3 regions of the Barrientosiimonas endolithica genome follow, and region 3 is predicted to be linked to each of the others. Evidence: riboswitches for the same ligand, from Rfam matches in the RefSeq annotation. Region 3 holds a riboswitch; each other region holds the start of a gene.

Region 1 (4,202 bases), 870 kb from region 3:
TCCGCGACAACAGCCCGGTCGAGCTGACGCCGGAGCAGATCGTCGACCACCTGCTGGGACTGGTCGTCGCCGAGATGCGCCGCCACGTGCCGTGGCGGCCGGGAGCGCGCGAGCTGCTGGAATCCCTTGTGGCAGAAGGGATCCCGTGCGCGCTGGTGACGATGTCGTACGTCCGGTTCGCGCAGGTGCTGCTCGACGTGCTGCCCGCGGGGACCTTCGCGACCGTGGTCACGGGCGACGCGGTGACGCACGGCAAGCCGCACCCCGAGCCCTACCTCACCGCGGCCGAGCGGCTGGGGTCGACCCGCGCGACTGCATCGCGCTGGAGGACTCGCCGCCGGGCGTACGCTCGGCCGTCGCCGCCGGCGTGCCCACCGTCGCGGTCCCGCACGTGGTGCCGGTGCCGGCGCTGGCCGGGGCGGTGCAGGTCACGACGCTGGACGGGGTGACCCCGCAGGGTCTTGCCCGTCTGGTCGCGACCGCCACCGCCCCGGCCGAGCGCTGAGCCCGGTTACGCGCTGAGCCCGGTCACGCGCTCGGTGCGGGTCGCGCGGACTCGGCGTCGACGTACACCGTGGAGCCGAGCTCGACGAACGTCTCGCTCATCTGCCGCATGCCGTCCTGGGCGAACCGGTCGCGCACGTCCTGACTGATCCGCATGCTGCAGAACTTCGGGCCGCACATCGAGCAGAAGTGCGCCGTCTTGGCCGCGTCCGCCGGCAGCGTCTCGTCGTGCATCGAGCGGGCGGTGTCGGGGTCGAGCGAGAGGTTGAACTGGTCCTCCCAGCGGAACTCGAACCGGGCCTTCGACAGCGCGTCGTCCCACGCCCGCGCGCCCGGGTGGCCCTTGGCGACGTCGGCGGCGTGCGCGGCGAGCTTGTAGGTGATCACGCCCGTCTTCACGTCGTCGCGGTCGGGCAGCCCGAGGTGCTCCTTCGGCGTGACGTAGCACAGCATGGCGGTGCCGTGCATCGCGATCGTGGCCGCGCCGATGGCCGAGGTGATGTGGTCATACCCCGGGGCGATGTCGGTGACCAGCGGGCCGAGCGTGTAGAACGGCGCGCCGTGGCACCAGTCCTGCTCCAGGCGTACGTTCTCCTCGACCAGGTGCAGCGGCACGTGCCCCGGCCCCTCGACCATCACCTGCACGTCGTGCTCCCAGGCGCGCTGGGTCAGCTCGGCGAGGGTGCGCAGCTCGGACAGCTGGGCCTCGTCGTTGGCGTCGGCGGTGCTGCCGGGGCGCAGCCCGTCGCCGAGGCTGAACGCGACGTCGTACTGCGCGAAGATCTCGCACAGCTCGTCGAAGTGGGTGTAGAGGAAGCTCTCCTCGTGGTGGGCGAGCATCCAGCCGGCCATGATCGAGCCGCCGCGGCTGACGATGCCGGTGACCCGGTTGACGGTGAGCGGGACGTAGCGCAGCAGCACGCCGGCGTGCACGGTCATGTAGTCGACGCCCTGCTCGCACTGCTCGATGACCGTGTCGCGGTAGACCTCCCAGGTGAGGTCCTCTGCGTTGCCGTCGACCTTCTCCAGCGCCTGGTAGATCGGGACGGTGCCGATCGGCACGGGGGAGTTGCGCACGATCCACTCGCGGGTCGTGTGGATGTCGTCGCCGGTCGAGAGGTCCATGACGGTGTCGGCTCCCCACGTGGTGGCCCAGGTCAGCTTGTCGACCTCCTCGGCGATCGAGCTGGTCACCGCGGAGTTGCCGATGTTGGCGTTGACCTTCACCAGGAACCTGCGGCCGATGATCATCGGCTCGGTCTCGGGGTGGTTGATGTTGGCCGGGATGATCGCGCGTCCCTCGGCAACCTCCTGGCGCACCAGCTCGACGTCGCACTGCTCGCGCGCCGCGACGAAGCGCATCTCGGGCGTGACGATGCCGCGCCGGGCGTAGTGCATCTGCGTCACGCGGCGAGAAGGCTTGGCACGCAACGGTTCTCGCCGTTCGCCCTGCCACTCCTGACTCGCGGCGCCACGCCGTTGCGCGCCGCGCCCGTCGTCGGCGAGGTCGCGGGGACGACCGGCGTACGACTCCACGTCCTCCCGTGCGCGGATCCACTCCGCGCGGTGGGCGGGCAGCCCGACCTCGGGCGTGGAGCCGGGGCCGGAGGTGTCGTAGAGCCGGAACGGGGCGTTGGTCTCGCCGGTGCCGGGGGAGTCCGACAGGGTCACCTCGGTGCGGGGCACCGCGAGACCGTCAGGACCGGTCTCGTGGACCTTGCGCCGGCCGGGGGCGGCATCGGTGGTCTCCGGCCCGGCAGGCCGGGTGCGGCGATCGGTGGTGGCGTCGGTGGGGGATGGTGTCGACATGGTGGTGCGCCTCCTTGCGGCGGCACGCCACGGCGCCCGCCGGGGTCGGCGGGTCTGCGACAAGGGAATGCGGTGTGCGTCTCATCGACCACTGCTCCTTGCGCCGGCATGACCCGGATCAAGTTGGACGGTCGGGGCCGCATCAGCCCCCTCTCAGCCCGGTGCGCCGGACTCCCGCGAGGGACATTCACTTGCTGTGCCGGCTCTCGGAGCCGACGTGGGCGACGCTACCTCACCGGCCGTGGTGGTGACGGCGGTGTCCTCATATGGCGGACAGCGGATGACTCACAGCAGACCGCGAGGCGGGCGAGGCGCAGGCTCGCCCGCCGCACAGCAGACCGCCCGGCCGGGCGGACGCGTGGTCCGCTCGACCGGGCGGTCTGGGTGGCCGGAGGCCGAGCCGGCATCGGCTGGCTCAGCTCACCGGCTCACCCGGGTGGGCTCGGCTGCGCCGGCCCAACCGTTGTGGCTCAGCCCTCGTCGCTCAGCCGGCGACGCAGGAAGACCCCGGCGCCGGTGATCGCGGTGAGGGTGGCGATCCCGCCGGCAGCGAGCGCGGCACCGCTGGGGCCCTCACCGACGACACCGGTGCTGACGACCGGGCCGGTGGGCTGACCGGGGTTGGTGCCGGTCGGCGGGTGGGTGCTGGTCTCGGTGCCCGTCGGGGTGTCCGTGGGCTCCGGGGTGTCGGTGGGCTCCGGGGTGTCCGTCGGCTCGGGCGTGTCGGTCGGCTCGGGCGTCTCGGTGGGCTCCGGGGTCTCGGTCGGCTCCGGCGTGGTCGGCTCGCAGTCGAGCTTGAAGACCTTGGACTTGACCTTGATCTCGTTGCCGTCGGCGTCGTACATCGTGACCTTGTAGTGGCCGTTGTCGAGGGTCAGACCGTCGTCCTCGCCCTCGGGGTCGGCGTTGATGTAGACCGTCGAGCCCACGCCGTTCTCGTCGGTGGTGATGCTCAGCGAGACCGAGTCCTCGGTGTCGCTGTCGCCGCCCTGCGGCACGATCTCGATCGAGCCGGACTGGTTCGGGTCGAAGCCGAAGCCCTCGAGGTTGAACGCGCAGCTCTTCGGGTCGTTGCTCTCGGTGCCGGCGGGCGTGCCGAGCTCGTGCACCTTGAGCGTGCCGTTGTTGCCGGCCGGGCCGGTCGCGGTGGCGGTCTCGGTGCTGGTGGCGGTCGTGGTCGCCGAGGGGTCGGGCCCCTCGGTCGGGTCGGCGCTGGCCGACGCCAGGCTGCCGATGCCGAGGCAGGCGATGGCGCCCGCGGTGGCGAGTGCGAAGCGCGGCTTCACGAGTGACTGCATGGGTGTTCCCTCCCTGGTTGAACTTCCGGACGCGCGCTGCCGAAATTCCCCCGCAGGACACGCGCTGCCTGCACGCTATGCGGGCCGCGGCTCGGAAGGCTGGGAGTTTTCGGGAAGTGGCGGAAAGTGAAAGATCAGGCGGGAGGTACGTCCACGCTGGGGGTGCAGTCCTCGGGGCCGGGGGCCTGGCTGGGGGCCGGTCTGGCGGTGTTCGACGGACGGCTGGACGGTGTCGGTCCGGCACGGGCCGCCCGGTCGCGGGGATCGGGTGATCCTCGCGACCAGGCGGGTCCGTCCTGCTGCTGCAGACTGCGCCGGACGGGGGTAGGCGCAGGAGCTGCAGGGCGCTTCAGGGCATCAGCCCCTCACGCCGGGTCCCGGCTCAGCCCTCGTCGGTGAGGCGACGACGCAGGAAGACTCCGGCGCCGGTGACTGCGCCAGCGGTGGCGATGCCAGCGGCGGCGAGCGCGGCAGCGTTCGGGCCGTCGCCGACGACGCCGGTGCTGACGATCGGGCCGCTGGGCTCACCCGGGGCCGGCGGCATGCCGGTCGGGGTGTCGGTTCCGGTCGGCATGGGCGGCGTGCCCGTGC
Region 2 (4,202 bases), 1.2 Mb from region 3:
GTGAACCAAGCCGGTCGAGTAGCGCGAGGAACGAGCGCGTATCGAGACCCCGGCGACCGCCCTACCGGGCCACCTCGGGCTCGGCGTCGGCGATCTGCCGGTGCGCCCACGGCGACAGCAGCGCGAGCACCACACCGAACGCGACGGCGATGACGCCGAGCACCGTGAAGAACTGCGCGTCGGGGGTGTCGTCGGTGAGCCGGATGGCCTGCGCGGCGATCGACTGACCGGTCGCCGACGACAGGAACCACAGCGCCATCGCCTGCGACGCGAACGCCTTCGGGGCCAGCACTGTCGTGGCCGAGAGACCGACCGGCGACAGGCACAGCTCACCGAGCGTCTGCACGACGAACACGCCGCCGAGCACCCACACCGGGGCGGTCGGGCCCTCGTAGTAGTTCGCGGCGATTCCCAGCAGCACGAACGAGATTCCCGCGATGGCCACACCCATCGCGAACTTCATCGGCGTGCTCGGGAACTTGCCGGAGCGGGCCAGCCACAGCAGACCGAACAGCGGTGCGAGGAGGGTGATGGTGATCGGGTTGATCGACTGGAACCACTCCTCCTCGAAGCGGAAGCCCAGCGAGTCCAGGTCGGTGCGCCGCGCGGCGAAGGTCGCCATCTTGGTCGCGGCCTGCTCGAAGATCATCCAGAACAGCACCGCGGCGATCCACATCGGGAGGTAGGCCCGCAGGTGGCGTCGCTCGGTCGGGGTGACTCGCTTGCTGCGGAACATCACGACGAAGTACGTGACCGAGGCGGCGACCGACAGCAGCGCCACCGTGTCGATGACGGCGGCGGCATAGCCACCGCGCACGACGCGGAGCAGGCCGATGAGCACCGCGACACCGGCGACGACGCCGAGTCCGATCAGCCCGGCGCGGCGCCGCGCCGTCTCGTCGACCGGGTTCGGAGCCTTGTCGCTGTCGGGGTCCAGCCGCTTGCGGCCGAGGTAGTAGAGCACCAGCGCGATGCCCATGCCGACGGCTGCCGCGGAGAAGCCGGCGTGGTATCCCCAGCGGTTGCGCAGGAAGGCCACCACGAACGGGGCGAAGAACGCGCCGATGTTGATGGAGACGTAGAAGATCGAGAAGCCGGCGTCGCGGCGCGGGTCGCGGTCGGTGTAGAGGTGTCCGACCATGGTGGAGACGTTCGGCTTCAGCAGACCGGTGCCGAGGGCGACGAGTGCGATGCCGAGCCAGGAGAAGCCGGCGCCGGGGACGGCCAGCGACAGGTGGCCGGCCATGATGATGAGGCCGCCGTAGAGCACGGACCGGCGCGCGCCGATCATCCGGTCGGCGAGCCAGCCGCCGATGATCGACAGCAGGTAGACCGCGGCGCCGTACGTCGCGACCACCGCCTCGCCCAACGTGTCGTCGAGCCCCAGCCCGCCGTTCGCGGCCGTGTCGACGAGGTAGTAGAGCAGGATGGCGCGCATCCCGTAGTAGGAGAAGCGCTCCCACAGCTCGACGTTGAAGAGGGTCGCGAGTCCGCGCGGGTGGCCGAGGAAGGTCTTCTCGGCGGGAGTCGCCCCGGTGTCGGTGGGGGTGGCCGACATGCTCAGGTCACTTGCCTTTCGATTCTGGACTTGGGGGCCCGAAAGCCGCCGTCCACCGTACGGCGCGTTCCTAGGGCACTCCTGTCGGGTCGTACGCTGGTGGTCACTTCGCACATCCATCGCGGGAGTCCCAGGAGGGGCTGAGAGGGCGCTGCTGCCGCGCCGACCGTCACACCTGATGCGGGTCATGCCGCCGAAGGGAGACTCCGATGCCGTCGTCTGCCGTGTCGCAGATCGCTTCTGCCAGAACGAGATTCACGCCGGACAGCCCTGCCCGGAGGCGGGCGACCCGCGGCGGGATGCTCGGCAACTACGTCGACCAGGTCGACATCTTCCTGCCCGTGATCGCCCTCGCCCCGGTCAGCGACCGGGTGCTCGGGCCGGGCAGCACCGCGGCCCAGACGGGCCTGGTGTTCGTGGCCACGCTGCTCGGCCGGCCGCTGGGCGCCGCGATCTTCGGCGCGGTCGCCGACCGCCGCGGCCGCACCAGCACGACCCGCATCGCGATCGCGGGCATCGCGGCGACCACGGCGGCGATCGCGCTGGTGCCGGGGCACACCACGCTCGGGGCGGCGACGCTCTGGGCGTTCGTGGCGCTGCGGTTCCTCGGCGGCATCTTCCTGGGAGGTGAGTACACCGCGGCCATCCCACTGGCGATGGAGTGGTCGCGGCCTGAGCGGCGCGGCGGCCTGAGCGGCGCCGTCATGGCGATGTCGCCGCTGGCCAACGCCTCGATCGCCGCGCTGACGCTGACGCTCGTCGAGGTGCTCGGCGTCGACGCGTACGCCGACTGGGCCTGGCGCGTCCCGTTCGCCGTGGGTGCGCTGCTGGCGGCCGCGATGCTGCTCTACTACCGCCGCGGGGTCTCCGACGCGCCGGCCTGGAAGCGAGCCGAGCGACGCCCGAACCCGTTGCGGGACATCGTGATCGGGCAGTGGCGCCGGCAGCTGTGGCAGGTCTTCGTGCTGATGACCGGGCTGTGGCTGTTCACCCAGATGGCCGTGCCGGTGCTGACCGGTGAGCTGCGGGCGTCCACCGCGCTCGACCCCGCCACGGTGCCGTTCGTCATGCTGATCGCGACGCTGGTGTCGGCGGTGACGATGCTCGCCGCGGGCGAGCTGTCGCGGCGCACCGGTCGACGGGCGTTCTTCGTGGCGTTCGGGGCGGCGGCCGTGCTGCTCGCCCCGCTCGCGCACGCGCTCACCGGGGCGTCGCGGTCGCTCGCCGTGGTGGTGCTCGGCGCCGCCGCCCTGCAGGTGGTGACCGTGACGGCGTACGGGCCGGTCGGCGCCTACCTGGCCGAGCGGTTCCCGGCGCAGGTGCGCTCCAGCGGCTACGGCGTGGGCTACTCGCTGTCGATCGTGCTGCCGGCGCTCTACCCGTTCTGGCTGCCGCCGCTGCAGGAGGCGCTGGGCGCCGAGGTCGCGGTGCGGCTGGTGCTCGCGGTCGCCGCGCTGCTGCTGGTGGTGGGTGCGCTGGCCGGCCCCGAGACCGACCGTCGCGCCCCGCTCGCCTGACCCTCATCGGGCTGATCCCGGCGTGCGGTCGGGTCAGCCGCGCAGGCCGAACTCGTCGTCGCGCCACTCCCGGCCGTCGCCGATGAGGCCGTTCTCGCGGGGCTCGTCGGAAGGGTTGTCGGCCTCGCGCTGGCGCAGCTCGACGCGGCGGATCTTGCCGCTGATGGTCTTCGGCAGCTCGAAGAACTCGATGCGCCGCACCCGCTGCCACGGCGCGAGCCGCTCGCGGGCGTGCCGCAGGATCGACTCGGCCGTCGCGGCGTCCGGCTCGTGACCGGAGGCGACCGCGACGTACGCCTTCGGCACGGCCAGGCGCACCGAGTCGGGTGCGGGCACGACGGCCGCCTCGGCCACCGCCGCGTGCTCGATCAGCACCGACTCCAGCTCGAACGGACTGATCTTGTAGTCGCTGGCCTTGAACACGTCGTCGGTGCGCCCGACGTACGTGATCGACCCGTTCGCGTCGAGCGTCGCCACGTCGCCGGTGTGGTAGAAACCGCCGGCCATCGCCTCGGCGTTGCGCTCCTCGTCGCCCTGGTACCCGGTCATCAGCGGCAGCGGGTGGGCCGACAGGTCGAGGCACAGCTCGCCCTCGGCCACCCCGTCGGCGTCGGGCTCGATGCGCTCACCGGTGAGCGGGTCGACCAGCGCCACGGGCACGCCGGGCAACGGCTTGCCCATCGACCCCGGCTTCAGCTCCGACCCCGGCGTATTGCCTACTGCCGCAGTCATTTCCGTCTGCCCATAACCGTCGCGCAGCGGCAGGTTCCAGGCCTTGCGCACCTGCTCGATGATCTCGGGGTTGAGCGGCTCGCCGGCGCCGATGACCTCGCGCAGCGCGCCCGGCTTGTCGCCCAGGTCGGACTTGATGAGCATCCGCCACACCGTCGGCGGCGCGCACAGGCTGGTCACCTGGTTCTTGCTCAGCGTCTCGAGCAGCGCGGCCGGGTCGAAGCGGGAGTAGTTGTCGATGAAGATGCACGCCTGCGCGATCCACGGCGCGAAGAAGCACGACCATGCGTGCTTGGCCCAGCCGGGGCTGGAGATGTTCAGGTGCACGTCGCCGGGCTTAAGCCCGAGCCAGTACATCGTCGACAGGTGTCCGACCGGGTAGGACACGTGCGTGT
Region 3 (4,202 bases):
CGCGCAGCTTCGCCGACGCCAACGGTGACGGGATCGGCGACCTGCGCGGCATCATCGACCGCGTCCCCTACCTGCAGACGCTCGGCATCGACGCGGTGTGGCTGAGCCCCTTCTATCCCTCGGCGCTCGCCGACGGCGGGTACGACGTCGACGACTACCGCGACGTCGACCCCACCATCGGGACCCTGGAGGAGTTCGACGAGCTGGTCGCCGCGCTGCACGCAGCCGGGATCAAGGTCATCGTCGACATCGTCCCCAACCACACCAGCGACCGGCACGCCTGGTTCCAGGAGGCGCTGGCCGCGCCGAAGGGGTCGCCGGCCCGCGACCGCTACGTCATCCGCGACGGGCGCGGCGAGGACGGCGAGCTGCCGCCGTCGGACTGGGAGTCCGGTTTCGGTGGCCCCGCGTGGCACCCGATGGGCGACGGGCAGTGGTACCACCACTACTTCGCCCCCGAGCAGCCCGACCTCAACTGGGCCAACCAGGAGGTGCGCGAGGACTTCCTCACGACGCTGCGCTTCTGGAGCGACCGCGGGGTCGACGGGTTCCGGGTCGACGTCGCGCACGGGCTCGCCAAGGACCTGCCGGAGCAGCTGCCCACCCACGCCGAGCTGCTCGCGCTCGAGGCCGGCACCGGCGAGCACCCGATGTGGGACCGCGACGAGGTGCACGAGATCTACGCCGACTGGCGGCAGGTGCTGAACAGCTACGACCCGCCGCGCACGGCCGTGGCCGAGGCGTGGGTCGCCACGCCGGAGCGACGGGCGCGCTACGCCAGCCCGCAGGGGCTGGGCCAGGCGTTCAACTTCGACCTGCTCGAGGCCGACTTCGACGCCACGGCCTTCCGCGAGGTCGTCACCGACAACCTGGCCCAGGCGGCGGCCTCGGGGTCGTCGACCACGTGGGTGCTGTCCAACCACGACGTGGTGCGCCACCCCACCCGCTACGCGCTGCAGGGCAAGGACACCGCGGCCAGCGCCGACGTGATGGTCCGCTTCGCGAACGAGTGGCTGCGCTCGGGCGGGACCACGCCGGCCATCGACCCGCAGGTCGGGGCGCGCCGGGCCCGCGCGGCGACCGCGTTCATGCTCGCGCTGCCCGGCTCGGCCTACCTCTACCAGGGCGAGGAGCTCGGGCTCGAGGAGGTCGCGGCCATCCCGCAGGACCGGCGCCAGGACCCGACCTTCCTGCGCACCGGCGGCGAGCAGATCGGCCGCGACGGCTGCCGGGTGCCGCTGCCGTGGTCGACCACCGGCCCGTCGTACGGCTTCGGCAGCTCGGCCGCGCACCTGCCCCAGCCGGAGTCGTTCGGGGCGGTCTCCGTGGAGGCCCAGTCGGGCGACCCGGAGGCTCCGCTGGAGCTCTACCGCCGCGCCCTGGCGCTGCGCGCGCAGCTGCAGACCGACGAGGAGCTCACCTGGGAGCCCGCGCCCGAGGGGGTGCTGCACTTCTCGCGCCCCGGCGGCTGGCACGTGGTGACGACCTTCGGCACCGAGCCGGCCGAGCTCCCCGCGGGCGAGGTGGTGCTCACCACCCGTCCGCTCGTCGACGGCCGGCTGCCGGGCGAGGCCACCGCCTGGGTGCGCACCGCGGTCTGAGCGGTGGGACGACCACCCGGGGGTGAGGCGCAGGCCGCACCCCCGGGTTAGGGTCGAGGACACACGACGCGGGGTGCTGTGCCAGGGACGGAGAGGCGAGAGCCTCGGCTCGGCACGGCTGAGATCACACCCGTCGCACCTGATCTAGGTCGTACTAGCGAAGGGACGTCAACGATGTCGACCACCCAGTCCGAGCCCACCACGACCCGCGCGGACGTCGGCCCAGCCGACCTCGCCGAGGCGCTCGCCGCGCTGCGCGAGCGGGCGCCGCTCGTGCAGTGCCTCACCAACTCCGTCGTCACCGGCTGGACCGCCAACGTGCTGCTCGCCGTCGGCGCCGCGCCGGCGATGGTGGACAACCCGCGCGAGGCCGGCGACTTCGCCGCGGTCGCCGACGGGGTGCTGATCAACGTCGGCACGCTGACCGAGTCGACCGCCGAGGCGATGAAGGTGGCGGCCAGGGCCGCCGACGAGGCGGGCACCCCTGGGTGCTCGACCCGGTCGCGGTGGGCTCGCTGCGCTGGCGCACGTCGCTGGTGCACGAGCTGCTGTCGTCGGGCAAGCCCGCCATCGTCCGCGGCAACGCCAGCGAGGTGCTCGCGGTGGCCGGCGGGGGAGGCGGCCGCGGGGTCGACTCGCTCGATGCCCCGGAGCAGGCGACCCTGCCCGCGCGCGGCCTGTCGCTGTCCGGCCCGGTCGTCGCGGTCAGCGGCGCCGTCGACCACATCGTCCACGAGGACCGGCTCGCGCGCGTGCGCAACGGCAACGAGCTGATGACCAGGGTGACCGGAGTGGGCTGCGCGCTGGGTGCGCTGATGTCGGCGTACGCCGGTGTCACCGACGACCCGTTCGTCGCCGCCGTCGCGGCGACCGCGACGCTCACCGTCGCCGCTGACGTCGCAGCCGAATCCGCAAGCGGCCCAGGGTCGTTCGCGGTCAACCTGCTCGACGAGCTCAGCGCGCTCGAGCCCGACGCGCTCGCTGACCGCGTGGTGCTGGCGTGAGCGGGCGCGGGGTCCCCGACCTGTCGCTGTATCTGGTCACGAGCAGCGAGCTGACCGGCCGCGGGCGGCTCGTCGACACCGTCGTGGCGGCGACGACCGGGGAGTGTCGCTCGTGCAGCTGCGTGAGCCCGACGCGTCCGACGCCGACGTCGTGGCCCTCGGCCGCGACCTGGTCGCGGCGCTCGCCCCGACCGGGGTGCCGCTGCTGATCAACGACCGGGTGCACCTGGTCGAGGAGATCGGCGCGGCCGGGGCGCACGTCGGTCAGGACGACCTCGACCCGGTCAAGGCGCGCGAGCTGATCGGCCCCGACCGGTGGCTCGGGCAGTCGGTGCAGACCGTCGAGCAGGCCCGTGCCGCAGCGGAGTCGGGCGAGGTCGACTACCTCGGCATCGGCCCGGCCTGGCCGACGGCCACCAAGCAGGTGACGGTGCCGCCGCTGCTGCCCGCGGGCGTGCGCACGATCGCCCAGGCCACCGAGCTGCCGAGCGTGGCGATCGGGGGGATCGGGGTCGACGAGGTCCCGCAGCTGCGCACGTCCGGCATCTCCGGCGTCGCGGTGGTCAGCGCGATCTGCGGCCGCCTCGACCCGCGCGGCGAGGCGACCCGCCTGCGCGCGGCGTGGGAGACAGGGATTGCGCTATGAGCGGCGAGGAGCGCGCAGCGCAGGGTGCGGGCGAGGGACGAGCACGCGCCCGGAGCGGAGTGCGACCGAGCGCGACAGACAATGTGAGCGGCGAGGAGCGCGCAGCGCAGGGTGCGGGCGAGGGTGGTTCGCGTCCGCCGGTCGCGCTGACGATCGCGGGGAGCGACCCGTCGGGCGGCGCCGGGATCCAGGCCGACCTGAAGTCGTTCAGCGCGCTGGGTGCCTACGGCTGCGCGGTGCTGACCGCGCTCACGGCGCAGAGCACCCAGGGCGTGACGGGCGTGCACCCGGTGCCGCCGGAGTTCGTGCGCGAGCAGGTCGCGACGCTCGTCGACGACGTGCGGCTGGACGCCGCCAAGATCGGGATGCTGGCCAGCGCGCCGATCGTCGAGGCCGTGACGGCGGCGGTCGACGACCTGCTCGACTGCCCGGTCGTGCTCGACCCGGTCATGGTGTCCACGAGCGGGAGCCGGCTGCTCGACGACGACGCGGTCGATGCCGTACGCCGTCTGGCACCGCACACCGACCTGGTCACCCCTAACCTGTACGAGGCGGCGGTCCTGCTCGGCACAGAGGTCGCCGAGTCGCTGGAAGACCAGCAGCGACAGGCAGATTCGCTGCTCGAGCTCGGCATCCCGCGGGTGCTGGTGAAGGGTGGTCACGGGTCGGGTCCGGAGGCGGTCGACGTCTACGCCGATTCCGACGGGCAGCACGTGCTGCGCCAGCCGCGGGTCGACACCCCGCACACGCACGGCACCGGGTGCACGCTCTCGGCCGCGATCGCGGCGCTGCTGCCGCAGCGCGACGGCGACTGGGTGCGGGCGGTCGCCGACGCGCGTGCCTACCTCACCGCTGGGCTCGAGGCCGGGCGCGACCTGCAGATCGGTCACGGCTCCGGGCCGGTGCACCACTTCCACCAGTGGTGGTGAGGGCGGGGTCTCGATACGCCGC

Evidence for each region. A riboswitch is a leader RNA that binds a small molecule or an ion and turns the genes downstream of it on or off. The one in region 3 is predicted to bind thiamine pyrophosphate.
Region 1: another riboswitch for thiamine pyrophosphate. It lies ahead of thiC (phosphomethylpyrimidine synthase ThiC); the one in region 3 lies ahead of thiM (hydroxyethylthiazole kinase).
Region 2: another riboswitch for thiamine pyrophosphate. It lies ahead of QUE40_RS18070 (MFS transporter); the one in region 3 lies ahead of thiM (hydroxyethylthiazole kinase).

What each region holds. Positions count from the first base shown of each region.
Region 1 is NZ_AP027735.1:1,479,450-1,483,651, forward strand. Features, by position in the region: gene QUE40_RS07460 (HAD family hydrolase) at 1-449, shown strand, start outside; gene thiC (phosphomethylpyrimidine synthase ThiC) at 529-2,313, opposite strand; TPP riboswitch at 2,391-2,501, opposite strand; gene QUE40_RS07470 (hypothetical protein) at 2,784-3,611, opposite strand; gene QUE40_RS07475 (hypothetical protein) at 3,994-4,202, opposite strand, start outside.
Region 2 is NZ_AP027735.1:3,571,026-3,575,227, forward strand. Features, by position in the region: gene QUE40_RS18065 (peptide MFS transporter) at 62-1,558, opposite strand; TPP riboswitch at 1,670-1,777, shown strand; gene QUE40_RS18070 (MFS transporter) at 1,858-3,075, shown strand; gene QUE40_RS18075 (AMP-binding protein) at 3,109-4,202, opposite strand, start outside.
Region 3 is NZ_AP027735.1:2,344,967-2,349,168, reverse strand. Features, by position in the region: gene QUE40_RS11905 (glycoside hydrolase family 13 protein) at 1-1,601, shown strand, start outside; TPP riboswitch at 1,661-1,784, shown strand; partial or broken gene thiM (hydroxyethylthiazole kinase) at 1,776-2,605, shown strand; gene thiE (thiamine phosphate synthase) at 2,718-3,251, shown strand; gene thiD (bifunctional hydroxymethylpyrimidine kinase/phosphomethylpyrimidine kinase) at 3,335-4,180, shown strand.